4 regions of the Colwellia psychrerythraea 34H genome follow, and region 3 is predicted to be linked to each of the others. Evidence: predicted binding sites of a transcription regulator. Region 3 holds the regulator's gene; each other region holds the start of a gene.
What was found. The regulator LexA, encoded in region 3, represses DNA repair genes until DNA is damaged. The targets are predictions, from matches to a motif close to TACTGTATNNNNATACAGTA.
Positions count from the first base shown of each region.

Region 1: a site for LexA is predicted at 5,839-5,858, ahead of CPS_RS07260 (LexA family protein). Genes of this name have one in related genera too.
Region 2: a site for LexA is predicted at 3,782-3,801, ahead of CPS_RS21570 (DNA topoisomerase III). Genes of this name have one in related genera too.
Region 4: a site for LexA is predicted at 2,157-2,176, ahead of uvrD (DNA helicase II). Genes of this name have one in related genera too.

Region 1 covers NC_003910.7:1,680,933-1,688,701, forward strand. The annotation lists gene CPS_RS07230 (TniQ family protein) at 1-334, opposite strand, end outside; gene CPS_RS07235 (AAA family ATPase) at 261-1,205, opposite strand; gene CPS_RS07240 (hypothetical protein) at 1,183-3,240, opposite strand; gene CPS_RS07245 (hypothetical protein) at 3,240-3,845, opposite strand; gene CPS_RS07250 (hypothetical protein) at 4,295-4,765, shown strand; gene CPS_RS07255 (HNH endonuclease family protein) at 4,843-5,661, opposite strand; gene CPS_RS07260 (LexA family protein) at 5,874-6,287, shown strand; gene CPS_RS07265 (Y-family DNA polymerase) at 6,275-7,528, shown strand.
Region 2 covers NC_003910.7:5,073,245-5,081,013, reverse strand. The annotation lists gene CPS_RS21585 (PA4780 family RIO1-like protein kinase) at 1-123, opposite strand, end outside; gene CPS_RS21580 (potassium channel family protein) at 362-847, opposite strand; gene CPS_RS21575 (SRPBCC family protein) at 1,206-1,628, shown strand; gene CPS_RS21570 (DNA topoisomerase III) at 1,781-3,730, opposite strand; gene CPS_RS21565 (TonB-dependent receptor) at 3,931-6,924, opposite strand; gene CPS_RS21560 (DMT family transporter) at 7,476-7,769, opposite strand, start outside.
Region 3 covers NC_003910.7:234,946-242,714, reverse strand. The annotation lists gene CPS_RS01090 (TonB-dependent receptor) at 1-905, opposite strand, end outside; gene lexA (transcriptional repressor LexA) at 1,748-2,383, shown strand; gene coxB (cytochrome c oxidase subunit II) at 2,949-4,508, shown strand; gene ctaD (cytochrome c oxidase subunit I) at 4,520-6,142, shown strand; gene CPS_RS01070 (cytochrome c oxidase assembly protein) at 6,148-6,717, shown strand; gene CPS_RS01065 (cytochrome c oxidase subunit 3) at 6,745-7,629, shown strand; gene CPS_RS01060 (SURF1 family protein) at 7,640-7,769, shown strand, end outside.
Region 4 covers NC_003910.7:76,077-83,845, reverse strand. The annotation lists gene uvrD (DNA helicase II) at 1-2,046, opposite strand, end outside; gene CPS_RS00360 (HAD-IA family hydrolase) at 2,206-2,979, opposite strand; gene CPS_RS00355 (DUF484 family protein) at 3,004-3,717, opposite strand; gene dapF (diaminopimelate epimerase) at 3,757-4,587, opposite strand; gene lptM (LPS translocon maturation chaperone LptM) at 4,587-4,925, opposite strand; gene cyaY (iron donor protein CyaY) at 5,080-5,400, shown strand; gene hemC (hydroxymethylbilane synthase) at 5,425-6,378, shown strand; gene CPS_RS00330 (uroporphyrinogen-III synthase) at 6,359-7,204, shown strand; gene CPS_RS00325 (uroporphyrinogen-III C-methyltransferase) at 7,228-7,769, shown strand, end outside.

The sequences.
Region 1 (7,769 bases), 1.4 Mb from region 3:
GGGCATGCTGCCAGTTATCTTTATGGATACCATTTTCTTTTAAGCAGAATATGCATACTTTAGGTTTTAGCAGGCGGTGAGAAACATAAAGTTGATTGCTTTTTAGTGGAGGTATCTCACTCTCAAAGGTGGTTTCTCTACCTAAAATTTGATTCAACCAAAGTGAGTCACTAATAGATAACTTTGCCTGCACTAAACGGCTAAGTTGGACTGTAGATATTAAATCATAGACGGTAGATAACCCATTAGCATGCGCAAGCCTAATGAAATAACCTATCAGCGACTCTCTTTTCTGAGGGATGAGTCTTATTGTGAGTGAAGTAAATTCTTTCAATGTTTTCTGCCTTTTTAATGATGGCAGCGTAGGTGTAGTCCTGTTGATTAAATGGGTTTGCTTCTCCCGTGGTATCAACAAGTTCATACGCGTCGTAGAAAGTAGCTTGTAAGTCTGATGTTTCATTGAGTTGTGTAAAGGCAAAAAGCTTTTTAATTAGGCCGATACGGCCATAAGTTGCTACATATAATCTATCTAAGATGTCAGCATCTTTGGTGTTCAGATTTCTTAGTCCTTTTGTTTTACCGAAAAAATTAATGACATTTACCCAGGCATCACAATGGCTAAGGAATATATTTAACTGGCACGGAGCAATGAATCGACGAGATAGCTGCTCCTCTCGGGAAATGTTTTTAACATCAGCGAGGTATTTTAGTTTGAGTAATCGCTTAAGCGCTGGCGTACCTATAAGGATGAGGGGGACGTTGCACTTATCGATAATTGCAACAAATGCCTTCGCCATTGATTGAGCTTTTATACCATCGGAATCTGGGAGGCACTCTTGTGCCTCATCCAATATGATTAGCTCTGTCTGGCATGCTTCTAATAAACACTTTAGTTGATGGAGCAGTTTGTTTAACGTTCTTCGCCTAGGTATATACGAAGTCCCCATTGCATTGATTATCTGCTCAAGTAGATTGATAGGGCTATTGGGTTTAGTTAGGTGAACACAAATGACTCTTTTAAGTGTTACCTCTGGCGTATATTCAACGGGATATTGTTGTTCATACCAATCCACTAATGTTGATTTACCTGTTCCTGACATGCCTGTAATTAAAAGGCTAAGCTTAGCCGTATCGTCTTGGTGGTGAATTAATCTCATTTTATTCACCACCGAGGTAAATAAGCTATGTTTTAATATCTTCATCATAACCCCACTTATTCAAGTCTGACTCTGTAGGAGGGTTTTCATGCTCATCAAACAATTTACTTTGAAGGTCATTCTCGATGTTGTGTTCTTTCCTTTTATTACGCCTTTTCATAAAGAAGTTTGCAGTAGAGTTAACAGGAACAGACGTGTTAAATATCGCATTGCTTGCCTGAATCATTGCACTTAAGCTCGGTACTATCTGATTGTCTAAGTCAAATGCTTCTACTTTACGCTTTTGAAAATCTTCTTCTTTAGTCTCTTCAGCTTTATTTTTCTTTTCCTTTTTCTTTTTATCTAACGGCGCATCAGTTTCAGTAGGAGGAAAGTAAGGCTTCTCAACCTTAACTGGTTTATCCGTTCCAAATGGTATTTCAGAGTCCATTTCTAGATGAGTAATACGCTCTGGATAAATAACTACAGTACCTTGGCCTGTCGGGTTTTGACCAACCACTTTGATTGTCCTAACATCCCAGCGACTATGATAAACGTTTACAATTATCTCTTTGTGGCCCTTGGTACTTAACTCGTTATGAAGATCTTTCAGTTCCTCATGCTGATAAAATGCATTATCAAAATAGACGGTGCCTGTCTCATAAAGCGTTCTATCAACAGAAGTAGACGACAACATAAACGCATAATTTAAATCATTCACTGTCAATTTAGGAGGGTTTTGCTCAGCAATACCTTCATTCCATACTTGCTGAGGAGTTCTACCACCAAGTTCAGGTTGCGTGGTGTTTATATATTGGCTTAAATAGATATTTAAACACCTTAAGAACTCACTCTTCTTCATGACAGCTCGGTCTTTCTGCGTTTTATGAACTCGATAATCCTCAGAATCAGGTAAGTAACCAGGTATGCCTGTTACTTGAACCTTATTTCCTTTGGTATCAGTATACACATGTGAAAAATTACGAAAAAAATTCTTTTCCCAAATATTGAATAAACCCTCAATATGACCTTTACCCCATGGGGTATGTGGTGACAACGTGTGATATTTAACTTTGCTGTTATGATAAACTTCGCGAGTATTTGTAGCTCTTGCGCCACCACTATTATCACCCACGATACAATAGGGGATACCATTCGCATTTAAAGTTGGGCAAGTTCCTGTGATTATCTCCCTAAATAATCTTTGGTAATCTTCCGAGCTCTCGCCTTTGCCAAACTTTACATAAACGCCCATTGGGTAGTTGGATTTACAATCTACTGCTGCAAAAAGTTGCACTCCTTCTGTTGTCTTGCCGTTATCGTCTAATAGCGAAAGGTTATAGGGAGAGGCATCTTGTTCAACACGCTCTAAGACCCTTTCAACTTTCATTTTTCCTTTATATCTATAGGCTTTACGTCGTTTTTCAGCATCACTTCCTGTAGCAAACACCTTTATTACATCGAGTATTTCGTTTCGTCTTCGAATAAATGTTGAGTAAGAGACAGGTTCTTCGTCAGAATTTTCAAAATATTCATCTTTAGAGTAACTACTATGTGCTTCGCTTACACTATCGCTAAAGGTATCCTTTGTTAAGAATACAGTTTCTAAATGTTTAAAAATCAGCTCTTCTTGTCGTTCTGAAATTCGCTTTCTTACTACAGGGTCTTGACCAACAGACTTGGCAATATTTTTTGTTTTCTTGTACTCACGCCACCACTCACAAACTGTTGAGTGGGCCCAGATTGTTTCAGTTTCACCATATAGCTTGAGTAGTTGTTGTTTAAGTAGTTCATAAGTTATTTCAGAGGTCGCTTTATGACCATTAATGACCAATTCTTCCAAGATATTTAAGGTATGCTTCCTTTTTTCAACGTGACGCTTAATGCGGTTTGTAAGGATAACCTCATCATTAGCAGCGGGCGCTGCCGTTATCACATCGTCATTCAAGTTACTGGTAAAATAATCACGAGAAACATAGTAAGCATTTTGTGTGTTAGCGACCTCTTCGAACCCAATTTTTTCATTTTTATCTTGGATAACTCGACACAGCCCATGATTGGGAATATTGAATTCACGATACTTGAACGAAGGTCTGGAGCTCATTATACTGTCGCTCTCGTTAAGGGGGTGTTTGCATTGATTTTTGTATACCAGTCAAAATCATATAAGCGTAACCACATTAAAACCCTCATAGAAAACCCTAATCCGAGCTGTTGCTTTAAGTGGTGTTCAGCTTCACCTAAAGTGATGTTTTGAGGAAAAAACCAGGCGACGCGTAATATATTATCAATGTCAGTGTCGGTCATACGGTTGTATTGAGATAAGTGCTCAATATTTCTGATGTATTGAAAGTCTATCTCGTCGTTATATTTACACGTAAGTTCAGCACCAAGTTTCTCCTTAAAGCCCTCGGTAAATAGGGCAATTCGCGCTTTAAACTTCTCGCTTTTGTCTTCTCTAGAGTGTACTTCGATGAACTCGAATCTTCCATCTGTGTATTCAACTAAGAAGTCTGGCTGAAAATTTTTGCCCTTGTAGGCATATTTCCCTGGCTGCGAAGAGAAAGACTTAACTTTTGGGTCATTATCAAGCATCAAAACAAAGGCAGCTTCATGCGACGTTTGTGTCCATAATTTTATTCCAAGCTTATGGCAATAAACATCGATTCTGCCTTTGTTTGCACAATAGAGATATTTTTTATCACCCATCTTATTACCCTCTTTAGTTAGTGGCTTTTTTATACAATTACATTTTTCCTAAAACAAAAGTAAGTCCAATAAGTGTAGCTTTATTGCGTTACGTTTAAAGGTTGCCCCAGTGAGTCTCGGTTCGAGCTTTGACTGTAAAGGGCACTTTCTGTGTTTTAAAACTACAGTTGAAAAGGGAGTAAATCGTTAAAAATTGGATTTGTAAAGCTGGGTGAAAAATAGACGGAAAATGGCTACGATTGAGTTTGTATATATATATCAAACGGTAATGCTTTTAAGTTTTAATTAATTAAGTATTTTTTAAAACGTGTTAGACTCTGCTTTTAAAAAAAATATTTTAAAATATACCTCTTTATATTCATGTTCTTACATAGCTATTAGGAATAAAGAACAAATTTTTTAATCTGAAATATTCTATATACCTAAAGGTATATGTTGGTGGTTAGGTAATGAACAAAGTTTGTACATTCAGAGTCCATTCAAAATTAGTAGAAGACTTTAATACCTTAACTAAACAATATGGCTTGGTTAAGAAAGTGTGGTTTTGCTTATTTTTAGACAAAGAACTGACTCATGTTAAGAGAGAATTTAAGCACAAAGGTAAAAACTACCCTGAAGCAGTTAAGCATCAATTTGATACACGTAAATTATTCTCATCTAAGCATAAACAATTAAAAATCTCCGGCGATGAAGAGTTATTCGAAAGGCTAGACTTGTTTTGTGAAGATAAAAACATTGTTCGTGAAGTTTTTGTTGAGCACGTCTTAAAAATCATCTGTTACGGTAGTAGTGATTTTCATACAGGGCTTACTCGTAATTCCCCTTTGCATGCATTAGACGGTTTTCTTAATAGTTATGATAAAACGTTGAAAGAGTCTGAAACACGATTTGATAGATTATTTGTTCGGTATAAGAGGTAAATATACCGCAGGAGAGCTCAAATTTATTGAGCTCTATAAAAACAGCCTTATGTAAAAGTAGGGCGATGTAAGTCTCATTAGTGACAGTGTTGCTTCATTATTTTATCGTAAATCACTTGCTCTTTGTTGCTCAGCTCTAAGTTGTATGCCTTATAAACCCTGATAAATCGAGATATATACTGGCACTGATTCGCTGGCGGTAACCACGCATTTAACCCCTTAGATCCCTTTTGCCTATTTAACCTAGCTTCTACACTCAAAAGATTTGCAGGGTCATTTGCAAATTTCACTCGCTTGGCTTTAGTCCAGTGATTTGCACCGTGAACCCACGCCCACTTCAGCGATACAATATGGTCAATATCTATCTCAGAGGCTGCATATATAGTCTTCCCTGAAAAGGGTGAAATCCACTTTCCCGATACTACCTCACATTCCTTTGTTGTTTTAAACCGAACAGGCGACAAGGAATAAGCGATGAGTGTTTCCATTCTTGAATTCTGACAGTCTTTGTTACTGTCAGCCCAGCCATGCCCAAACATCTTTCGTGAATAATTTGACGATATAGTTGATTGTTTCTGAGTGTTAGCGGGAGTAGAGGAAGAATTTTTAGGTAGTCGACCACCAGATTCGATACACGACGCTAAACTAATAAACGAAGTAAAATTCTTGGTACGTTTGTAATATGGGCTTTTTAGGTCGTGGCATATACCTGATTTGGATTTTTTAATTGTTTCAGCGTTAGCTTCAGGTAAGAGTAAAATAAGGCTGAGCAGTACACAGGGGAATAATAAGTTTTTGAGTGTCATGTTATAAGTACCGAATAAATGTTTTGGTTTGGCAGTAATGTTTAGAGAGATATCTTTGGCTTCTAGGTCTTCTCTTGCTAATAAGTTCATAGAAACTCACGTTGAAAACCCACAGGAACTAAAACCAACCTAATAACGCCCAACTTACCTTAATACTATTTAACATCAAAGTATTAAGTCTAATTCACCAGCAATACTTTACTGCGCTATTGTTTTTAGTAATACCTAATTGATGATCGCACTTCAAAATATAGCCAAAAAACACTATACTGTATTTATGTACAGTATAGCGTTGGTTTTTTATGAAAGTAATACCCGTTTACATTGAAGCAGGAATATCCGGCTTTGAATCACCCGCAGCAGAATATCGAGAACTAAATCTCTCATTAGAGGAGTTACTTCTTCAGCACCCTAATGCGACTTTCTTTGGTCTCGCTAATGGACGCTCAATGGAAGGCAGAGGGATTTTTAATGGCGATGTGCTTGTTGTTGATAGGGTGGAGCATATTAGTAATGGCTCTGTCATTGTAGCAAATTTTAATGGGTGCTTTGTGTGCAAAATAATTGATACCGATAATGCATTATTGTTATCTGCCTCTGACGAACACAAGCCCATTAAAATAAGCGAAAGCGATGACTTTCAAATAGAAGGAGTAGTAAATGTTTCCTTCAGGTTGCACAAAAAACTCCCCGTACTGCTGTCATGTTTGGGTTAGTTGATGCTGTTTCTTTCTATGCACGTGCAGAGAAGGTTTTTGACCCAAGCATTAGGCATAAACCTGTTGTCGTTTTAACGAATAACGACGGCTGTATTTGTGCTGTCTGTCCTATTGCGAGGCAGCTAGGTGTACCTAAATTTGTCCCCTATTTTAAGGTTAAGTCTTTTCTAGCAAAGCACGGTGTCGTTGTTCGTTCTTCAAACTATGAACTGTATGCAGACCTAAGTGAAAGAATGATGAATGTTATTGCGCGTTACTCAGATAACCATTATGTCTATTCTATTGATGAATCATTCTTACATTTCAAAAACTTTAGCTGTGTTGATAACTGGCACGAATACGGCCATGTAATACGTAAGGCGGTGTGGCGAGAAACACGTTTACCCGTTGGTGTTGGTTTCGGTGCAACCTTAACATTAGCCAAAGCAGCGAATCATGCCTCTAAAAAGCTGTCAGGTTTTGATGGTGTCGCTGTGATAGATGATAAAGCCTCTCGTAAAGAAATCCTCTCTAGAATGTCGCTCACTGAGGTTTGGGGTATTGGCTCCAAGTTGGGTAAACGGCTAAGTATATTAGGGCTTAAAAATGGCTGGGATTTAGCTAATCAATCACCTAAAGCAATGCGAGGTCAGTTCGGTGTGGTCGTTGAACGTACAGTGAATGAACTGAACGGCATGCCGTGCTTACAATGGGATGAAATAGGGCAAGACAAACAAGAGATATTTTCTACACGTAGTTTTGGGCAACGAGTAACCGACGGTCATGCACTCAAAGCTGCACTATCAAGTCACGCCAGTATTGTAGGGGCAAAAGTTAGACGACAAGGCTCTTTGATTAAACGCTTAGTTATTTTTGCATCAAGTTCGCCACATGATGACAGTTACTATAAAAAATCGGTCATTTATGAGTTTCCCATTGCGACTGACAATATCTTAAAGCTAGTCGGTGCTATTTCTTACGTATTTGATAATATTTATAGACAAGGTGTTAGCTTTTATCGCTGTGGAGTAGGTGGCGTTGAATTAGAGAATAGTCAATTTCAGCAACAAGATATGTTTAGTCTTAGTGTGAATAACCCGCCTTTAATGAAATGCTATGACCAAATAAATCATCGTTATGGTCGTGGGGCTGTTGAAGTGGCTATCGCTGAAAAAAATGAAAAGTGGGCCATGAGGCGAAACTTCTTATCACCTCGCTCTACGAGTAACTGGTCAGAAATACCTAAGATAAACTGTTGAGCTTAATATGTGTGGTCGATTTATGGTTGGATTATATTTATAACGAATGTATATGCAGGCACGATAGTATGATCCAGTTATCAGGTATTTCTCTTTAGAAAACGTCCTACAATCTCATTTTATAAACTTCTCAAAAGTGCGCTAAGCGGAAGTTAGCTTCAAAATATTTGCGATATATTTTCTAATGAATTGACTGTGTCATATTACTGAGAAGTCTCAGTAATAAATAAAAATCAACATT
Region 2 (7,769 bases), 530 kb from region 3:
GCGAATTTCATCGCCGCAACGAACTCGGTAAACAGTGGCCTCTTTACCGCTCATTAATTGGTTGAGCACTTCATCAATTAAGCCTTCTTCTACGAGAGGCAATAGTCGCTTTGGAATTTTCATTGCGCTGTTATACATCAGTTGCGCTAAGGAAGATAGTAAAACATCATTTGTTACCTTGATACGGGCATTAGGCTGCGGTTTTACCTGACGATGACATGACTAAATATTGCTTAAGAAAGGCTCTAATAACAGCGCTATTTGAGGTTGTTAATCTTGAACAAGTACACTTAAACGTTTGGCTAAAGTATTATCTTCAAAGGGAAACTTGATATTGAGCTAGTTATTCAAGCTCGATCTATTATTTCGTCTCTCTATTAAACGCTTCTAGCTTATCTTCTAATGCGGTTAATTTTTGATAAATCTTATCATTTTGTAACAAGATTTCTTCATTTTGCTGTCTAAGTTCTCGATTTTTTATATTGGTATCAGCAAAGCCAAAAATCTTATTGGCAAAAACAGCGCCTACACCACCTAATATGCCGACACCTAAAATGAACATAGTAAAAACAGCAATACGACCCTCTAACGTAATTGGATAGACATCACCAAAGCCGATGGTGGTTGATGACATCAGCATCAGCCAAAAAGCATCAGCATAATTCTTTACGGGTGATCCCTCTACGGCGGTTTCTGCTACAAAGGTGACATAACCTAAGCTGATATTAATAAATGCAAATAGGACGAAGGAAAGTATTGCTAATATGCCATAGTTGTAATTTTTCACGCCAAATTCATCGACTTTATATAAGTTACTTTTTTCCATGGCGTTTTGCAGAATAATCATCTTGCTCTCTTTGCTTTTTACTCAGAATATTTTCGATGATATTACAATCTGAGACGATAGAAAAGTGTTTGCTTGGGGATAATGAGGACCATAGATTATCTACCCAAGCCACTTGAAGAGTTTGATTTCCTCAGACATCCCCCGAAAGGCACTTTCTGTTGCGTTATTCCTTTAAACAATGGAACGCTATCAATGCCTTGTCTAAAGGCGTTTCTATTGCCAGCTGAAACCTCATCTTTATGTGGATTGAGTATAGACACGTTGAGTTGTGTATTATCAGTTTCCTGTTATTTGGCAATTTTACTGTGATGGCATAAACTTAACTGTATATTTTATGTTCTACAATCAGGTGCTACTCATGGGTAGATGTTACAACAATATAGTCATTGACGCGTCAATCGAAGCAGTTTGGCAACAAATAGGCAACTTTCATGATATGTCGTGGGCGAAAGGGGTGATCACCTCTTTAGTTAAAGTAGGCCCTGCTAGTGGTACTGAAGTAGGCGCTAAGCGCATTTTAAATGATGCTATTCACGAAACCTTAGTATCACTAGATTCCAGTAATTATACTTTTACTTATTCTATTGATGATGGGCCAGATGCTATTGCTAAGTCAGCGGTAGATAACTATTTAGGTATGGTTAATTTGTCTGAAAGTAGCACGGGTGTGTTGGTTGAATGGAGCTCTAGTTTCACTTCAGATAATGAAAAGGCGGTTACTGAGTTTTGTGATCCAATTTATATGGCATTACTTGGCGCATTAAAAAATAGTTTACGTTAAGTCCAACTTACTTCAGCGTTAAATTCACTTGTAACAGCCGAGCTGTTGACGCCTAAATTCGCCTTAGAAAAAGACTAATCAACTTCTACCTCTTAAAGATATTTGAGATTAATTACCTTTGTATAGTTTACCTTCAAACAAGTAGCTTGGCGCTAACTTGCTTTTTTTACCGCTTTCTTCTGAAATGTTCGTTTGCCGCGTTTAGGCTTAAAAGCAACCTTAGGTAAACCAGAAAAAGATTGCTGACTGGCACCTTGTACCATCTCATTGACTATAACTGTTAAAGGTTGCATAAAGCTTAGATAGTTGGCATTTTTCTCACTGATTGCTGTGAGTGTTGCTTCCCATTGTGCTGTCATATCTGGCAAAGTAGCCATGGTGGGCAGGGCGGTGATTAACGCAACACCAACCTTCGTTGCAGTAATCGCTTTGCCTTGACGTTGTAAAAACCCGCGTTTAAAAAGTAAATCTATAATGCCGGCGCGAGTAGCGTCTGTACCCAGACCATCGGTTTCTTTCAGTACTTTTTTAATGGCCGCATCATTGACGTAACGGGAAATACCGGTCATGGCACCGAGCAGCGTTGCATCAGTAAAAGATTGCGGCGGTGACGTGTGTTTTTCTATTAATTCGCCTTGTTGGCAATGTAATAGTTGCCCTTTTGTTAAAGGGGGCAATGTTTGCTCTTGTTCTTGCCCATGTTCTAACTTGCTTTGGTTATTCGTTTTATTACTTTTTGGGAATAAGACTTGCCAGCCCAGTTGTTTTTCTGTTTTTGCTTGGCTCATAAAATTCCCGCCAGCAATTAATAATTCCACTTTGGTTTGCTGAAAAATATAGGCAGGATAAAACTGTACTAAATATTGACGTACAATCAGTAAATAGACATTTTTTTCAAAGGTATTTAAATTGATGTTCTCAGGTGATTTCTCGGTAGGGATAATTGCATGATGGGCGGTTATTTTTTTATCGTTCCATGCTTTACTCACAAAAGAAGTATTTGCCCCTTGAGCGGGTTTATTACAAGGTAATGATGAGTTGGCGAGTGTATTAACAATGCCACTTGCTTGCTTTAGTTGCTCTTTAGGCAAATACCGACAATCTGAACGTGGGTAAGTAATCAGTTTATGTCTTTCATATAAAGCCTGACAAACATCAAGCACAAGCTTGGCATTCATAGAAAACTGCTTAGCAGCACTAATTTGTAATTGCGATAAATTAAAGGGTAATGGGGCGGCTTGTTGTTTTTCGTTACTGTCAATATTACTGATTGTTGCGGGTTGGTTAGCAATGCGTTTAACGACATTCTCTGCTAATGCTTTTACCAAAACTCGACCTTCTTCATCGCAATATGGTTGACAGTTTTCACTTGGTTGCCATTTTGCTGTAAAAGCGACGGCGTCCTTTGAACTTAGTGCAATATGAGCCTGAACTTGGAAGAATGGTTTACTGACAAATTCTGAAATTTCTTGCTCACGTCTAACCACTAAACCTAACAAAGGTGTTTGCACACGACCTACGGACAATACCGAGTTGTAACCGGTTTTTTGCCCTTGCAATGTATATGCACGGGTAAGGTTAATACCATAAAGCCAATCAGCGCGTGAACGTGCTAAAGCAGAAATAGATAACGGCATAAAATCACTATTAGGTTTTAGTGACGTAAGGGCTCGCTTAACGGCAGGTAAGTTTAAATCGCTGATCAGCAGACGTTTAATGTTAGCTTTTTTTGTTTTGGATAATTTAAAGTAATCAATCACTTCATCAACGAGTAATTGACCTTCTCTGTCGGGATCGCCTGCGTGAATAATTTCATCGGCTTGTTTCACCAATTTTCTTAAGACAGTGAGTTGTGAGCGAGTTCGAGCAATGGGTTTTAATTGCCATTGCTGCGGCACTATAGGCAAACTTTCCATGCGCCATTTTTTTAATTCGGCATCATAGTCTTCAGGATCTGCTTGCGCCAAAATGTGTCCGATACACCAACTGACCACATCACCGTTAGCGAGCTCAATATGTGTTTTATGGTTTTTTTGTGGCTTAGGTAATGCGGCAGCAATAGCGCGACCTAAACTCGGTTTTTCGGCAATATAGAGTTTCAAGCCATATCCAAGTGTTAGTGATTAACAACAAAGGCTTAAGTATAGTGCGTTTACTGGTTTTATGTACAGCTTTATCGGTTAGCTTTGACTAGGTAAGGAAAGTACACATGATGCTTAAAGTTTCGCAATAAAAAAACCGCTCTTAAAGAGCGGCTTGAATCTTAGCTGCAGCTAAATATTAGCTGCTTAAACAGTAACTATTAAAACTCGTAACGGGCAACAAATGATACATAACGTTCTGTTTGACGATCAGTAATACTTCCGTAATCAGCATTTTTAACTAAGTTTCCGTCATCATTTAGGGAGGTTCTGGTTTCATTAATATTGGTCGCTGAATCGCTATCAAATACGTTATAAACGGTCGCTTTGAATGATAAATCACCATCCATTACTTCGGTAATATAAGTTAATGATAAATCGACATTAGTAACCCAATCAAGGTTACCTTTTGAACCACGCTTAGCCGGTTGTTCGTTTTCATCGTAAAAGCTCTCATGACCAGAATTGCCATAACACGCTTCCCATACATTACCAGCAGCACAGCTATCTACGCCTGTTGGATGACGGCCAAGGTAACTTTGTGGACGACCAGAACTGATACTCGAAACGAAACCAAAAATTAAGTTTTCAGTAATGTCGTAACTACCGTTAAATTTAAATACATGGGTGTGATCGTTTGGTAACAAGCCATAGCCGTGGTCCATAACATCTCCGTAATCGTACGAAGTTGTCCAACCTGGATCTGCTTGGTTATTATCTGTTTTAACTAGACCTTCTGTATTACCCCAGTTTTTAGAGTAAGTGTAAGAAGAGTTAATGCGGAAGCTATCCGTGATCGAACCATCAAGGGTGAATTCCATTGCAGCATAATGACGTTCCATCTTAGGCAACATCATTTCCTCAGCAGATAAAGTTACTGCTTCAACGCCATTATCAGGATTACCATCAAAATCTTGTTCAATCGTTAAGCTTTCACCCGGGTTGTGTAAGAACCATGTACCACCGACATCATTATAACCAAGTTGAGCCAATTTCTTATTCAACGGTGATTGGATATCACTATCTTCTACACCACGGCCAAGTTCACGCCAAATAACGCGTGTACCAAAAGTCATGGTATCAAAGACTTCTTGCTGAAAGCCTAGGGTGACTTCATCTGAGTACATTGGCTCTAATGTGGTAGAAGCAATACCACCAGCGGCTAAGTTGGTGCTGTCTTGACGAATATCTGTCTCACGATATGCGGAGCCATGGCTAGGAGAACCGTCAGCCAGTAAAGCGGGATAACCATCGTTGTCTAGTTGGTCTGTGCGGTAATAATCACGTACGTCTGTTGCAGAACTACCCTGAGTAATGTTCATGTTAGCTGATACTGGCTGAAAGAAACGGCCATAAGTGGCATAAACTTTTGAACTTCCATCACCAGATAAGTCATAGATGGCTTGTAAGCGCGGTGCTATTTGACTATCAAAATCAACATAAGCTTCACCACTATTCATGGTATTTTCAGATTGGGTATAACGTACACCCATGTTTAATACTAAATTATCAGTTGCTTGCCATGAGTCGTTTACATAAAAGGCTAGTTGACTCACATCAGAATCAGTAAATCTATTACGGACACGCTTTTCAATATAGGTATCACCTGCTGGCGCACCAGAAACACTGCCATCGCCGGCAGTATATACTGTCCACCAAGCAGCAGCGTCACCTTCACCATTAGGAAACTCTAAATAATCAACAGCGACATTGGTATAATCAACACCAAAACTAATCGCATGTTCTTCAAGATCTAAGCTGAAATCGATACGCGCTTGATCACGAGTGTATTCTTCGTTTTTCAAAGTGCTGTCTGTGTCGTTACTTAATTTAACCCAGCCGTCAGTTGCATCCCAGACACTTGGTGCTGCTGAACCAGGAATAGTATTAACTTCTTCAACCACACGACCAATCACTGCGTTTACACTAAAGTTATCCGTTAAGTAACCGTTATAATTAATGCTATATAATTGACCGCCATCTTCACCGGGTGAGTTCACACCCAGTTTTTCACCAACAGTATTGGCTTGCGAGTCATAGGCGTAATTTTTTTTGGTCCATGTGCGTTTATTATTCATCGCCATAAAGCCAAAAGAGTGATTTTCGTTAACAAACCAATCTGCTTTTGCAAACCAGCGGTCTGATTCTCGTACACGATCTGTCGTTACGGTTTGTGTTGAGTATGTTTCATCTTCTTTACGTGGCTCATATAAACCATAGAAGAAGAGTGAATCTTCGATAATGGCACCACTTACCCAAAGTCTTGCTTCGGTAAATTGGTAACTATCTTGTCCAGTAGCTCCATCACTAGAAACATTGCCGTTGGCAAGGTAAACAGTGTCTTGGCTTGCGCGCATTGAAGAGGGATCAATACGTATTTGTCCGCCAAATTTAAATTCATTATCACCAGACTTTGATACGGCATTAACAATACCACCCAAGGCACCACCAAATTCAGGGCTTACACCACCTGTTTTAACTTGTGTCTGCGAAATAGCTTCCCATGGTAGGGATAACGCGCCTAAACCTGTTTTAATATTAGTGATATTAAGACCGTTTAAGTAATAGGCATTTTCCGCAGAAGATGAACCTCCAAAGCTAGAAGCACCCTTAAAATTTGAACCACCTGCAGAAGAGGTACCGGGGGCTAATAAAGCAATATTTTCAAAACCATTATCTACTGGCATTCTATCAAGCTCTTCCTGATTGAAGGTAACACCTGAAGTTGAAGAAGCTAAATCTACACGACGAATACTACTACCGAGAATATCAATGCGTTCAATCTCTTGCGCTGTCGCAGAGCTTGACAGTAATTGACTATCTATAATAACAGGTTGACCAATTCTCAAGCTGATATTAGGTTCTTCTGCGCCGTTATAGCCATCTTTTGTGATGGTAATATTATAGTCACCCACGGGAACATTACGCAGTGAGTAATTACCTTTATCGTTGGTTTTAACCGTGAATACTAAACCTTTGGTTTTATGTTTTAAGGTGATGGTGGCATTGCTGAGGACAGTGCCTTCATTACTGATGATATGGCCTTTAACCGTACCTGTGTCGATAGCCAATGCGCTAGGGGCAGTAAGTATTAGTGCGGTACCTACGGCAATAGCAGCGAGAGATTTACGTGCCTTTAAGCTTGATGTAATCATTTGGTTTTACCTATTTTATTGTTGTTTTATATTATTATTGTTTTGTTGTGTCCTTTAAGCTGACTTAGCTTCCCTTGTATTTTTACCTGTCAGCAGCGGGGATTTATTAAGCGAATAACCCCACACGACGGACACACTTATATACGTTATATTGTATATTATCTACAATTATTTGATGTGGAGTCTTTACAAATAGAATAAAAAACGAACTGAAAAAGTATGTTGGGAAACGAAAGTTCAGTAAAAACGCTCGTTGTGGGTGATGTGAAAAGCCACTGTATAATATAAATACAGCTTAAGAATATAATGCTATTAGCTTAGAATTATTTTGAATATAATGCCGTTTTCAATTGGTTATCAAAATAAAATACAGTTTGGACAGGGGTGCTGAAGGTTGTTTATTGAAGGTTCACTGTTGGAGATAGCTGGGTATGGCTGGGTAATAAATTAAAGATGTTAAGATTTTCCTTATTTTGATTAAATTTTTTGAGTCATTCTAATTATTCAGTATTATGACGTTGTGTAGATGGTATGTACTGTTAAAGAGGATATTAATGCCTACGCTTGAAAGTCAGTACTAGAATGGTGCCAATTAATATGGTAATTGAAGCGAATATGACACGTAATGTAATGACTTCATTTAGTAGTAGAGCCCCAGCTAAAGTGACTAATAGCGGAACACTTAATTGCACAATCGCGGCTTGAGTGGCTTTAAGCTCAGGCAACACACTATACCAAATAATATACCCGATACCAGAAGTGACAATACCGGATAGCAATGCATAAATAACACCAGTGTTTGCTAAGTCGATAGTGTTGTTTGTAAACAGGTAAACTATGAGCCA
Region 3 (7,769 bases):
GTTGTATCAGATTTGACATCAAAGTCTGAATATAATGCATCTGCGGTAATGACAAGGTTATCTGAAGGTGCATACTGCAAGACTAAGTTTGCATTGGTACGTTCACGTTTTTCTGTGGTAACCAATGAATCAAAGTTTTGCGGAATAAATATATTACCGGTATATACGTCACCGGACTCTGTTACAGGAGCGCCTTTGCCGAAAGAAGAATTTTCACGCCAACCAGCACTTTGAGCACGATTTAATTTCGTTTCACGCTCTAAATACGAGATTGCAAATAAAGCACCAAAGGTATCATCATTAAAGGTATCACTTATCAAAAGTGACGCTTGTGGGGAGGTCTCTTCACTATTACCATCATAAGTTGCTTTGACACTACCCGCTAATTTAAAACCATTAATAGCAAAAGGTTTCGCCGTTTCAATATTAACCGTGGCGCCAATACCACCTGACTGTACCGTCGCTGATGATGTTTTATGCACATCTAGGGTTTTTACCATTTCGGCAGCAAGCGTATCAAAACTAAAATCACGACCTGGATCTTCAGAGGCTTGTTGTCGACCATTAACAAGTACTGTATTAAATTGTGGACCAAAACCACGCACGGTGATTTTTTGACCTTCACCACCCGATCTATCTATCGAGACGCCAGTAATACGTTGTAATGATTCTGCAAGGTTAGTGTCCGGAAACTTGCCAATATCCTCAGCAGAAATAGAATCAACTACGCCACTAGCTTCACGTTTTGTGTCTAAAGCGCGACCAAGAGCGCCTCTAATGCCTGTAACGGTGATTTTTTCAACGTCTTTTTCAGCTGTTTTACTGTCTTCAGCATGCGCTTGCACTGAAGCTGTTGACGCTAAAATTGCAATAATTGCTGTCGATAATGTATTTTTTTTAAACATGTTATCTGTCTTCCCCAAATCATTTTTATTATTTATGGAAAGCAGACCTTGACCACTCAATGTTGCAACTAACTCCGTATCCTCAAGTAAAAGTTTAATGGCTTGTTCAATAGAATAATTGCCAGTTAACTTATTTGCCGTTATATCACTTACTTTATCAAGTGAGAAAATGAGCGTTAAGTCGGCTTGCTCTGCAAATTGAGTGAGCGATAGATCTGCTCTTTGCTGAGGAATATTGAACGAATAGGTATTACTTAATTCAGCACTTTGAACATATGGAGCACACGCTAAAGCGAGTGTTGCTGCTATGCTAGCTGAGTTAAATTTTCGTTGTTCAATAACCTCAACAGTAAGTTTTTCACTTACAAATATTAAAGACGATTGAACAAGTTTTTTCCGCCAGTGCATCGGTAACCTTTTGTTATTTTTAGTGCGTTAATGTAGCCAAACTTAAAATCATTCTGACAAAACTATATTATATTTACTAGTTAATAATCTATGTGCTGGATATAGATGATGAAAGCTAAATTATGGTCTGGTAATAAAAATAGGGCTATATAAACGAGTATATACTTGGTTAAATTTACACGTGTCAAACCACCCTGTTGTCAATTAATAGCTTACTAACCATAAACTTAATTATTAGTAGTCATGTTGATAATTCATATAAAGTCAGCTGTGAACAACAATATACTCTCATGAAAACATAGGTAGATAATCATAATGTGAGGTGATTTCTGCACGTAAACAATAATTAGTTAGATATACCTAAGCGGGGCTTGCCTTTCATCACATCCTGTATATACTACCAGTAATACTGTGTAAATTTACAGGCTAAAGCTATGATAGATTCAACTACCGAATTACGCCCACTGACTAAACGACAGCAACAGATTTATGATTTAATCAAAGCAAAGATTCAAGATACAGGCATGCCACCTACACGTGCTGAAATCGCTAATTTTTTTGGTTTCAAATCAGCTAATGCCGCCGAAGAACACTTAAAAGCTTTAGCAAAAAAAGGCTACATTGAAATGCTTGCAGGCACTTCTCGTGGCATTCGCTTGGTTGAAGAAATGCTTGAAGCAGAAGGTTTACCACTGATAGGGCGAGTTGCCGCCGGTGAACCTATTTTGGCGCAAGAGCATATTGAAGAACATTATAAAATGGATGGTAATTTATTCCATCCTGCTGCCGATTATCTCTTGCGTGTAAATGGCGAAAGCATGAAAGATATCGGTATTCTAGACGGCGACTTACTTGCTGTGCATCAAACTACTGAAGTACAGAATGGTCAAGTTGTTGTTGCCCGTGTTGAAAATGATGTCACCGTAAAACGTTTCAAACGTGAAGGAAATGTTGTCTATTTGCATGCAGAAAATGAAGACTTCTCTCCTATTAAAGTCGACTTAGCTAATCAAGAGTTTAATATTGAGGGTATCGCCGTCGGTATTATTCGAAGTGGACGTTGGATGTAATCCATCATAGCCACTGTTACAGCATTCGTCATATTTATTACCTAATTACTGCGTAATAAATATGGCGTTTTTATTTATCTTCAATATTTTCCTTTCTAAATTTCCACGTGATTTTCTGTAATTCTTAAATCCCTTTATTAGATTTAATCAAAGCTAGTCCCAGTAGAGCTCACACTCTCTTTAGAGCTATTACTCCATTGAATTAAATGGCTTTTTTATAATTCCTCAGTTATAAAATGTTTGACCTAGATCAATTTTTAGCGTAATTCTATAAATAGTAACGCATACAAAACGAACATAAAAAGAATAAAAAGACGTCTGTTTGCTAATCCTGTCACACTAGTTCACTAGTACTATGACTGATTACTCTTTTACGTCGATAATTAACTTGATCTCTAAATTATGTATATTCGTCATGAACCGTTCTATATAGCGCAACCGTGGCTAAACCGAGCTCTTGTTAGTTGATAAAAATAATAATAACAACAACAGATATTCAGTTCAGTGAGTTATGAAGTACATTGCTGCACATCTGTTCTCTATCATTGAAAAGAGGAGATGCCGTGTGGGGAAACATAAGCTAATTTGGCTAGTGTTGGTCAGCCTATTTGCCAATTCAGCCTGGGCAGAGACGCAGTTAAACCTAACTAAAGGGGTTACTGCCGTTAGTAGAGACGTATATGATTTACATATGCTAGTGCTCTATATTTGTACTGCTATCGGTATTTTAGTTTTTGGCGCTATGTTTTGGTCGATTGCTTTTCACAGAAAATCTAAAGGTGCAAAGCCTGCTGATTTTCATGAAAGTACTAAAGTAGAAATTTTATGGACAGCAATACCCATTGTTATTTTAATCGCCATGGCAGTGCCTGCTACACAAACACTGATAGCGATGGAAGACAATGAGAACTCTGATGTTACGATTCAAATCACGGGCTCGCAATGGAAATGGCATTACAAATACTTTGACCAAGATATTGAATATTATTCTGTGCTTTCCACCCCTCGCGAGCAATACCAAAACCAACAAGAAACTAGCGCCATCAAAGGTAAAAACTATTTACTTGAGGTTGATAAGCCGCTTGTTATTCCTGCTAATAAAAAAGTTAGATTTTTAATAACATCTGATGATGTTATCCATTCATGGTGGGTGCCTGCTTTTGCCGTTAAACAGGATGCTAATCCAGGATTCATCAATGAAGCCTGGACTAGAGTCGAAGAACCCGGTGTCTATCGCGGTCAATGTGCCGAGTTATGCGGAAAAGATCATGGCTTTATGCCCATAGTTGTTGAGGTAAAATCAGCTGAAGATTATGACATTTGGCTCAATGAACAACAACAACGTATCGCCGCTGCAGCAAGTGCCGAACAAGACTCATTAAACGCTTCTGTATCAAAAGAAGAACTTATGCAATTAGGTGAAACAACTTACACAGCCTACTGCTCAGCTTGTCATCAACCAACCGGTTTAGGTTTGCCGCCGGCCTTCCCTGCATTAAAAGGTAGCCCTATAGCTACAACGGGTACGATAGAAGAGCACCTCAATATTGTCTTTAACGGTAAAGCGGGCACAGGTATGCAAGCCTATGGCAAACAATTGAGTTTAAAAGAGATAGCCGCAGTCGTCACTTATGAGCGAAATGCTTGGGGCAATGATACTGGTGATATCGTGCAAGCCTCTGATGTAAAGTCTGCTGTTGATAACACATCACAAGATGCTAAAGGAGTCGTCACAATTGAAACTAACGTTGAAGATGCGGTAGAGACAATGACTGAAGAAGCACCCGTTGAGGATTTAGCTAAAGTGTATAGCCAAGATGAATTAATGGCTATGGGCGAAAAAGTTTATATGACAGCTTGTGTTGCTTGTCATCAACCAACAGGTGCAGGATTACCTCCAGCATTTCCTGCGCTTAAAGGCAGTTTGATTGCAATGGGGGATATCGCTATTCATTTAGATATGGTGCTTAACGGTAGTAAGAAAAATCCTGCCATGGCTGCTTTTGGTAGTCAATTAACCAAAACCGAAATAGCCGCTGTTGTGACTTATGAGCGTAATGCTTGGGGAAATAATACCGGTGATTTAGTACAACCTGCAGCTGTTGATGCTGCTAGTGCGAAGTAGGGGGATATAAAATGACCACAGACGTTATAGAACAAGATTCGCACGACGAACATTATGGTGACCATAAAATGACAGGCATAAAACGCTGGCTTTATACCACTAACCATAAGGACATCGGCACCCTGTATTTATGGTTTGCTTTTATTATGTTTTTAACTGGTGGCGCTTTAGCTATGGTGATCCGCGCTGAGTTATTTCAGCCAGGTCTGCAAATAGTTGAGCCGGACTTTTTTAACCAATTAACAACTGTCCACGGGTTAGTTATGGTGTTTGGTGCCATTATGCCTGCATTTACTGGCTTCGCTAACTGGATGCTTCCTATGATGTTAGGTGCCCCAGATATGGCGCTACCTCGTATGAATAACTGGAGCTTTTGGATTCTTCCCTTTGCCTTTGCTATTTTACTTGGCTCTTTCTTTATGGAAAGTGGCGCGCCTAATTTTGGTTGGACCTTCTACGCACCATTATCAACGACCTACTCTAATGGCAGTACTGCTTTCTTCGTTTTTGCTGTTCATATCATGGGGATTTCTTCCATCATGGGGGCGATTAATATCGTTGTCACCATAATGAATATGCGCGCTCCTGGCATGACATATATGAAAATGCCTTTATTTGTTTGGACCTTTTTTATCACGGCCTATTTATTGATTGCCGTCATGCCTGTGCTCGCAGGTGTAGTGACCATGTTACTTACCGATACTTATTTTGGTACCAGTTTCTTTGATGCTGCTGGTGGTGGCGACCCAGTTATGTTCCAGCATATTTTTTGGTTCTTTGGTCACCCTGAGGTTTATATCATGATTTTGCCAGCCTTTGGCATTGTCTCTACCACTATTCCGGCGTTCTCACGTAAACGACTATTTGGTTATAGCTCAATGGTTTATGCCACATCGTCCATTGCTTTGTTGTCATTTATCGTATGGGCACATCACATGTTCACCACCGGTATGCCGCTATTTGGTGAGTTATTCTTTATGTATTGCACTATGCTAATTGCCGTACCTACTGGGGTGAAAGTATTTAACTGGGTCGCTACTATGTGGCGCGGTTCATTAACTTTTGAAACACCAATGCTGTTTTCAATCGCCTTTGTTATTTTATTCACCATCGGTGGTTTCTCAGGATTGATGTTGGCGATGACACCGGTCGACTTCCAATATCACGACACCTATTTTGTTGTCGCTCACTTTCATTATGTGTTGGTTACTGGCTCATTATTCTCTCTCTATGCAGGTGCTTATTTCTGGCTACCAAAATGGACCGGTCACATGTACAACGATACGTTGAGCAAGTGGCACTTTTGGTGTTCATTAATCTCTGTGAACTTACTGTTTTTCCCTATGCACTTTTTAGGTTTAGCAGGCATGCCTCGCAGAATTCCAGATTATGCACTGCAGTTTGCTGACTTTAATAAGTGGGTCAGCATTGGTGGTTTTGCATTTGGTTTATCACAACTTATTTTCTTAGCGGTGGTAATAAAATGTATTCGCGGCGGCGAGAAAGCACCAGCAAAACCTTGGGATGGAGCAATCGGTTTAGAGTGGACGGTAGCAAGCCCTGCCCCATATCATACCTTTAGTACACCACCATCGCAGCAAGACATTGATAATGCTGACCAACACGAGCACTAACTTGTATGAGCACTGATGATGACAAAGCCAACATAAATACCAGTACAGGTATAAGTAATAACAATAAAACAGTAAGGAAATTACTGCTTGTCGTTGTTGCTATGTTTGGCTTTGGTTTTGCTCTGGTACCTTTATATGATGTGTTTTGTGATATTACTGGCCTAAATGGTAAAACAAATGATACTGCAGCGACTTATGAGGCTGACGGCATAGATAAACTACGTACCGTTAAGGTGCAGTTCATTACCCGAAATGCTAAAGGTATTCCATGGGAATTTGAGCCAGTCATTAATGAAATTAGTGTCCATCCCGGTGAAATGAAATTAGTCTCATTTTATGCAAAAAACAATGCTTCTCATGACATTATCGGTCAAGCCGTACCCTCAGTATCACCGGGTTTGGCAGCAAACTATTTTCATAAAATTGAATGTTTTTGCTTTACTCAACAACCGCTAGCCGCGGGAAAAGAAGTTGAAATGAGTTTGCAGTTTTATGTCGATTTAGAGCTGCCTGCAGATATAAATACTTTAACTTTATCTTATACCTTGTATGACATAACCGAGAAATCGTCATAGGGTTCTACTCGAAAAAAGGGATAGAAAATGACTAACAAAGAATACGAAAGTTATTACGTACCCAGCCAAAGCCACTGGCCAATTGTCGGCGCAATAGCACTATTTATGATTGCCTTTGGTGCGGCTAACTACGTCACCGACTTAGCAAATGAAAAAAGTGGTTACGGTGGATATTTGCTTTTGGCTGGTATTGCACTTGTGGTCTATATGCTTGTGGGTTGGTTTAGTGATGTAATTAGTGAGTCGCTAACGGGTAAGTACTCGCATCAGATGGATAATTCATTCCGCCAAGGCATGAGTTGGTTTATCTTTTCTGAAGTGATGTTCTTTGCCGCTTTTTTTGGCGCTTTACTCTATTTACGAGTATTTTCTGTGCCTTGGTTAGGCGGTGCAGGTAACAACGTATCAACAGGCGCCGTACTTTGGCCTGACTTTGTTGCCCAATGGCCTTTATTAACAACCCCCGACGGCACTACTACCACAGCCATGGGTTGGTATGGTCTCCCCTTAATTAATACCGTTTTATTATTAACGTCTTCAATTACCGCTCACTTTGCTCATAGTGCATTAATTAAAAATAATCGTGGACCACTTAAAGCATGGCTTGGTCTAACGATAGTACTTGGCTTAGCGTTTATGTTCTTTCAAGTAGAAGAATACGCGCATGGTTACTCTGAAGAAATGCGACTATTTCTAGATAGTGGCGTCTATGGTAATACTTTTTATTTACTGACTGGCTTTCACGGCATGCATGTTACTTTGGGTTGTATCATGTTGATAGTCATGTGGTTTAGAGTATTAAAAGGTCATTTCACCCCAGAAAATCATTTTGCCTTTCAAGCGGCAAGTTGGTATTGGCATTTTGTCGATGTTGTTTGGGTCATGCTTTTTGTTTTTGTCTATATTTTATAAGGCCTTATTTTTGGAGACTATCAATAAGCGGAAAAAAATATTTACCCAATCATTGATAAGAAGTGCCCTTTGGTTAGGGCTAACGATTATAGTGTTTGCTGGTTTAGTTAAATTATCTTTTTGGCAGTATAACCGCGGCT
Region 4 (7,769 bases), 160 kb from region 3:
ATGCTTAACCTGCTGCCCCAACTTAAAGCCAGTATTTTCAAAGGTTTCAAGTGTAAAGGTATTTGAAAATTTACCTACTTTACTGGGACGCTTTACCTGAGACTGCATGCGAATTTCTTCGATACAATCTTCAGGTAATTCTCGTAAAAATCGGCTCGCTTTATGGAATTTTTCTTGTCCATATAAACGGCGACTTTCGGCGTGGCATAAATAGAGTTTGCTCATCGCTCTGGTCATGCCGACATAACACAAGCGACGTTCTTCCTCTAAACGGCCAATTTCTTCAACCGACTGTTGCGAAGGGAACATACCTTCTTCAAGACCCGCAATAAAGACCAAAGGAAACTCTAAGCCTTTAGCTGAGTGCATTGTCATCAACTGTACTGCGGCTTCAAATTCGTCTGCTTGAGATTCACCAGATTCTAATGCCGCATGGGTTAAAAATGCCGTTAACGGGGTTTGCTCTTCCGCTAACTCAGGATCGCTTTCAAAGGTTTGACATGCGGTGACTAGCTCATTTAAGTTTTCAATACGCTGTGCAGCACGTTCACCTTTTTCAGCCTGATACATGGCCTTTAAACCACTGTGGTTGATAATAAAGTTCGCCTGCTGATCTAAATCTAAGTTAGTCGTATCATCTTCTAATTGTTCGATAAGTTGAATAAAGGCAGTGATCGTTTTAGCGCCCCTACCCTTTAATTGCTCTGCTTTTAACATTTGCTGGCAAGCTTGCCACATTGTTACTTCCAAACCCCGTGCTGCGTCTCTCACTAATGACAAGGTTTGATTACCAATACCACGCGTAGGCGTATTGATAACACGCTCAAAGGCCGCATCATCATCACGATTATTAATAAGACGCATGTAAGCAAGCGCATCTTTTATTTCTTGTCGTTCGAAGAATCGTTGACCACCGTAAATTCGATAAGGCAATTGTCCTTGCAATAACGCTTCTTCAAGTAAGCGTGATTGTGCATTTGAGCGATACAATATGGCTATTTCATCAAGTTTTCCTCCATCGTCACGCCATTGTTTTATACGGCCAGCGATAAAGCGCGCTTCATCTATTTCATTAAAAGCAGTATAAATTGAGATTTTTTCGCCCGCTTCTCCATCAGTCCACAACTCTTTACCCATGCGATTGTTGTTATTGCAGATTAATTGGTTAGCTGATTTCAAAATGTTAGCGGTTGAACGATAATTTTGCTCAAGACGAATAGTTTTCGCGTCATCATATTCTTGTAAAAAACGTTCGATATTCTCAATCTTAGCGCCACGCCAGCCATAGATTGATTGATCGTCATCACCAACAATCATCACCTTACTGCGAGCTTTGCCCAGCATAGTAAGCCAAGCATATTGAATGGCGTTGGTATCTTGAAATTCGTCTACTAGAATATGGCCAAACCGTTGCTGATAATGATCTAATAGTGCTGGATTTTTCAACCATAATTCATGGGCACGAAGCAACAGCTCGGCAAAATCAACTAAACCAGCTCTGTCACAGGTTTCTTGATAGGCTTTATAAACTTTAACAAACAATTCTTCCGTCGGGTCGAACTGAGCATCAATATGTTGAGGGCGCAAACCTTCATCTTTCTTACCATTGATATACCAAACAAATTGTTTAGGTGGCCATTTTTTCTCATCTAACTCTAATGAACGAACAATACGTTTAATCAAACGAAGTTGATCATCACTATCTAATACTTGAAAGCTTTGCGGTAAATTAGCTTCTTGGAAATGCATTCTTAATAAACGATGTGCCAAGCCATGAAAAGTACCAATCCACATGCCGTGGGTATTACCATTGGTCACTTGTTCTACTCGAGCACGCATTTCTGCCGCTGCTTTATTAGTAAAGGTTACCGCTAAAATACTGTGCGATGAGATCCCCTCAACTTGCATTAACCAGGCGATACGTTGCACTAATACTCGAGTTTTACCACTGCCAGCGCCAGCTAAAATAAGCATGTTTTGCTTTGGGGCTGCAACAACATCACGTTGCTTATCATTGAGAGAGTCGAGTAATTCTGAAACGTCCATAGGAATAACCTTTATTTAGGTGGCGAAGTTGAGGTGACGTAATTTATTGAAGTAGATATCAGTACATAAAAAGCAAAAGTATATCACTATTTAAGAGCAGGAGTGCATTTTACTGTTTATTATTACAGTACCCGCTCAATTTGGTAATCTATCAAATACTTAAGCTTTTCGAATTAGTTGTGACAGGTCGCTTACTAGGCTTAATTCAATATGAGGTATTTGCTGTAGGCTTTTACCCACACCGTATTGCGGTAACCAAGCAGTTTGGCAACCGGCATTTAATGCACCATGAATATCGGCAAAACCACAATCTCCGACATGTAATAACTGTTCAGGTAAAATATCGAGTTGCTGACAAACTAAGGAAAACATATCGGTTTCAGGTTTTTGTTTTAGCAAATGTTCACTTTCATCATGACAATTGCCTGTTTGAAAACCGGCATGATAAATATGTTGAAAATAATGATCAATGCCCAGGGCTCTGGTGTCTACATTACCATTACTGATTGAGACCAACGGAAACGCTTTACTTAAACTCGCTAAGAGTTCATGGCTTTCTTTGGGTACGGTAAAATCACTTCGTAAGTTAATGAAATAATCTAAGCCCGCTTGTGCTTCTTTTCTCGCTGCTTCTGCAGAGAGATTATGCGCCAGCAAACCTAAACGATAACTTTCAAAACGCAGTCTTACCACATCGTGAGAAATATCCTGATGTGCTTTTATCGCTTGTTGTCGATACGGTGCCCAAAAACGTCGATTAAAGACCTGCTTTGGTTCAACGAGTAGCTCAGGTAATAAAATGGCAAACTTTTCAGTAAAGTAATGCGCCATTTGCTGTTCAACCGACTGCATTATTGGTCGGTTATTATACAAGGTGTCATCTAAATCAAAACTAATGGCTTTAATCGCGGTTAAACGTCGGTAAAATTGCATAGTCTCACATAATCCTTAGAATTCTTACATTGATAACTGTTGGTGTAATAACTTGGCAACTAAGCGTTTGAACTGATTAAGTAATAAGGTATCCATACGCGGGTCGAAGTGATGAGCGTCTTCACTACCAATCGCTAAAAATCCAACTGCTTGTTCATCATGAGTTAGTTTAATCAATACTACTGAGCCTAAGCATGGCTTAGAGAAAATCAGGGTTTGTTCACTTTCTTGCAAACGACCAAAATAGTACTCGTCGTTAGTTAAGCGGTTTTGCATAACGCCAGCACAATCATTAGTCGACAAACTATGGTGAGCCACCTCGGTGTTATTTCCTGAAACTAACCACAATTTAAACGAGGATAAAGATAACAATTCTGTTGTCGCTTGATGTAAACAATCGAGTAATTCTTCCGCTGATTGACAATCCAGTAAGCGTAAATATAGATCACTATAAAGCACAAATAACTGCTCATTATGGTTAGCTACTGACATTAACTGAGTAATCTCATCTTCTAATCCATAGACTTTTTGACGCAGTTGCTGTTGTTGACGTTCCACTAAAGAAACAGTCCCACGTTGCTCATCATTGAGCCTTAAGCCAGTCATTAAGCTGTTATTGCGATTAAAAAACTCAGGGTTATCTTGTAAGTAACTTACCACTAACTCATCCGTTAATGGGATATCATCGCTATTGATAGCTTGTTGTACATCATTCATCTTGCTAGGTTCTTCTTTCATTGGATACTATTACTAATAAGGGATTGGGAAAGTAGCGGATTATATCGATATTTGACCATCAAATACGTGTGTTGCCGGTCCAGACATTTTCACTGGATGACCCGGTCCTTGCCAAAATATTCGTAATTTTCCACCTGGCAGTTCTACGGTGACTTGTTTCGCTAGTTTTTTCTGCATATAACCAATAACAACGGCTGCACAAGCACCGCTACCACATGCTAACGTTTCTGCTGCTCCACGTTCATACACTCTTAATTTAATATAATTAGGGCTAACAATTTCCATAAAACCGACATTAGCATCTTCGGGGAAACGCTCATGTACAGATAATTCTTTCCCGAGTGATTCAACATCAGCTTCTGCAACACTATCGACAGTCACTACACAATGGGGGTTACCCATTGAGACAGCACCACATAATACCGTTTCACTTTCACTACGCAGAATATAAGTACCTTCTGTTTTTTGTGCAGTAAAAGGGATTTTTTTTGGTTCAAATTGTGGCACCGGCATAGTGACTGAAATATTACCATCACGCTCTATATGTAAGTTCATTTTACCTGTGCTGGTAGAAACTTTTATCTTATGTTTATTGCATAAACCTTTCATACGGACAAACTTTGCGAAACAGCGAGCGCCATTTCCACACTGTCCTACTTCACTACCATCGGCATTATAAATACGGTAATGAAAATCTAAATCTGGATCATAAGGAGGCTCAACCACTAATAGTTGGTCAAAGCCGACACCGAAGTTTCTGTTAGCAAACTTAGTGATTTGTTCTGGCGATAAAAAAACATTTTGTGTGACATTATCAAGCACTAAAAAGTCATTACCTAAACCATGCATTTTAGAAAAATTGACTAACATTATTGTTGCTCTTTAACTTGATCTGTTGACTGGTTAGTAGCTTGTTCTATTTGCTCAATAGGCTGTTGAACGGCTTGTTTTTTTTGTGATTCATCAAGCGTAGTCACCGATTTATCTTGCGACTCAACACTTTTACTTATACTTTTCTCTTGGCTTTCATCACTTTGCGCTACCGTTTCAGTTTTTGAAGTAACCGCTTGCTCAGGTGTTTGGTACAAATCACCTTTAATGCCACACGCAGATAAAAAAGTGACAGCAACAAAGGTCAGTAAAATTGATTTAAGCTTTAACTTTTGATGTAGCTTTTGATGTAAGTAATGAAGTCTATTGGTACGCATGATGGTTTTTTGCCATGAAAGTCGTTTAAATCAAGCTTTTTAGCTTAACTTAACCGCTCTGTATCTATATTTATTTTGTCTGATTGCTATTATACTCACATGCTTATCAACAATTATACTCACTTAGACAAATAATGTATTTAAAGGATAAGCAATGAACGATAGCCAATACAACTTGATCGCCGAAGCACTTCTTCTCGCTATAGAAGAGGCGATTGAAGACTCTGGTGTCGACATAGATTACGAAGGAGTTGGCGGGTTATTAACGCTGACTTTTAAAAATAACAGCAAAGTGATAATAAACAAGCAAGCACCCTTGCATGAAATATGGGTAGCAACAAAATTCAATGGCCACCATTTTGTCCTGAATAATGATAGTTGGACAGACAAACGCAGCGGTGAAGAGTTTTGGCAGTTTTTATCAAATGCTGTAAGCACGCAAGCTGAAACTGAATTAACGCTTTCAGCACAGTAATAATTATATATTTGGATAAATCGAATGAATAACACTACAGTACGAATTGCCACGCGTAAAAGCGCCCTCGCCTTATGGCAAGCAGAATATGTTAAAGCGCAACTTGAGCATTTTCATGACGGTATTAATGTTGAATTAGTGCCTATGACAACGAAAGGCGACATCATTTTAGACACGCCTTTAGCCAAAGTCGGCGGTAAAGGTTTATTTGTTAAAGAGCTTGAAGTAGCAATGCTTGAAGACCGTGCTGATATTGCTGTTCATTCAATGAAAGATGTTCCTGTCGATTTTCCAGAAGGCTTAGGATTAGAAGTCATTTGTCCTCGTGAAGATCCCCGTGATGCTTTTGTTTCTAATACCATCAAATCATTAAGTGATTTACCACAAGGCTCTATTGTTGGCACCTCAAGCTTACGCCGTCAGTGTCAATTAAAAGCAAGCCGCCCTGATTTAGATATTCGTGATTTACGTGGCAATGTAAATACCCGCCTAAGAAAATTAGATGAAGGTCAGTACGACGCTATTATATTAGCCGCTGCAGGCCTAATTCGCTTAGAAATGAGCGAGCGTATTGCACAGTTTATCGAACCAGAAGAAATGCTTCCTGCAAATGGCCAAGGCGCTGTTGGCATTGAATGTCGTAATGATGATGCGACAATTAAAGCCTTATTAGCACCATTAGAATGTGCTACCACCCGTATTCGTGTTCTTGCAGAACGTGCAATGAATAGAGCATTACAAGGCGGTTGCCAGGTTCCTATCGGTAGCTATGGTGTTATTTCTGCTGATGGTAAAAATATCCACTTACGTGGCTTAGTTGGCTCTGTCGATGGTAGTGAAATGATAGAAAGTGAAATCACCGGCCCTGTTGAAGAAGGTGAAGCGCTCGGCAATAAACTCGCGCAAGAGTTACTAAGCCGAGGTGCAGATAAAATTTTACAGCAAGTTTATTCAGAAAATGATATCAAAAACAGCTAAATCTGCCAAAAAAATGTCTCAAGTGACCCCACTTGAGACACCTATAAATGAGCAGGTTTTACTTATGCCAGTAAAACCACTTAAGGTCCTAATTACTCGACCTAAAGCTAAAGCTCAGCAACTCGCCTTGTTACTCAATCAACAAGGCATACTTAATACCAGCCAAACCTTATTTGATTATCAAAAGAATGCTAGCGCTAACGACATAGCTACCGCGCTAGAAAACGCAGATATATTGATCTTTGTTAGTGTTGCTGCCGTTGAATTTGCTCACGCCAGCTATCCTCTACCTAACAACTTATCTCAAACCATTTTTGCTGTCGGTAATGCCACCAAAAAAGCATTACAAGCAATAGGCATGACCACCATTTTATCACCACCTCCACAGCAAGAGCACAGTGAGGGTTTACTTAAACTGCCACAATTGTCTAAAGTTATAGGTAAAAGGATAATAATCTTTCGTGGCAATGGTGGACGAGAGCACATTGCTAACAGCTTAACGCTACGTGGTGCTGAGGTTCGATATATCGAAAGTTACCAACGTGTATGGCGAACATTACCAATAATTATTGCTGAGCAATGGCGAGCACAAAAAATTAACTGTATTGTCGTTACCAGTAACGATATATTATTAGCATTACTAAAGTACCTAGCCAGTACAACAAATAGCACAGATAATTATTGGCAATCTCAATGTTTGTGGGTTGTGGTCAGTGATCGCATTGAAAAAAATGCCAAAGCCTTAGGCTTAAAACGGGTCATTAATACCCATGGCGCCAGCTCTCAAATACTCTGTAATACGTTACAAGCACTCTCTTGTTCGTAAGCCTATTTATAAAGTAAATAACGATGGAATATAGAATTATGTCGGATAATGAAGTCCCTAAAAACACACTATCGGATAATAGCGATACCGAGAAAAAACAGGACGCTACACTCCCACCTAGCAGTACTGCCAATAAAACTTCAGCTACAGAGAATGATAACGCTGATACTAAAAAAGCTACGCTTTCAAAACCTGAGCCAAAAAAATCAACGGCCAGTGCCGGAGCAAGGAAACCTTCCCCATCAAATACACAGGAGACAGCTGACAAGCCTTCTAATAAAACGGCGATTATTGCACTAGTGATTGCCTCAGTGAGTATTTTCGCATCTATTGGTCATTATGTTTGGCAACAGCAACAAAGTAGCGCGCAACTATTAACGCTGAATCAACAAAACCAGCAAGCAATACAACAAAGCCAAGCACAGTTGAAAAATAGCTTAACGGCAGAATTTAGCCGACAGTTACAGCAACAACATAGAACGACCAGTCAATCACAAGAGAGTGCTAAAAAAGCACACCTTGATAGTGATACTCAACTACAACAACTAACGACTCAGATAAGGCA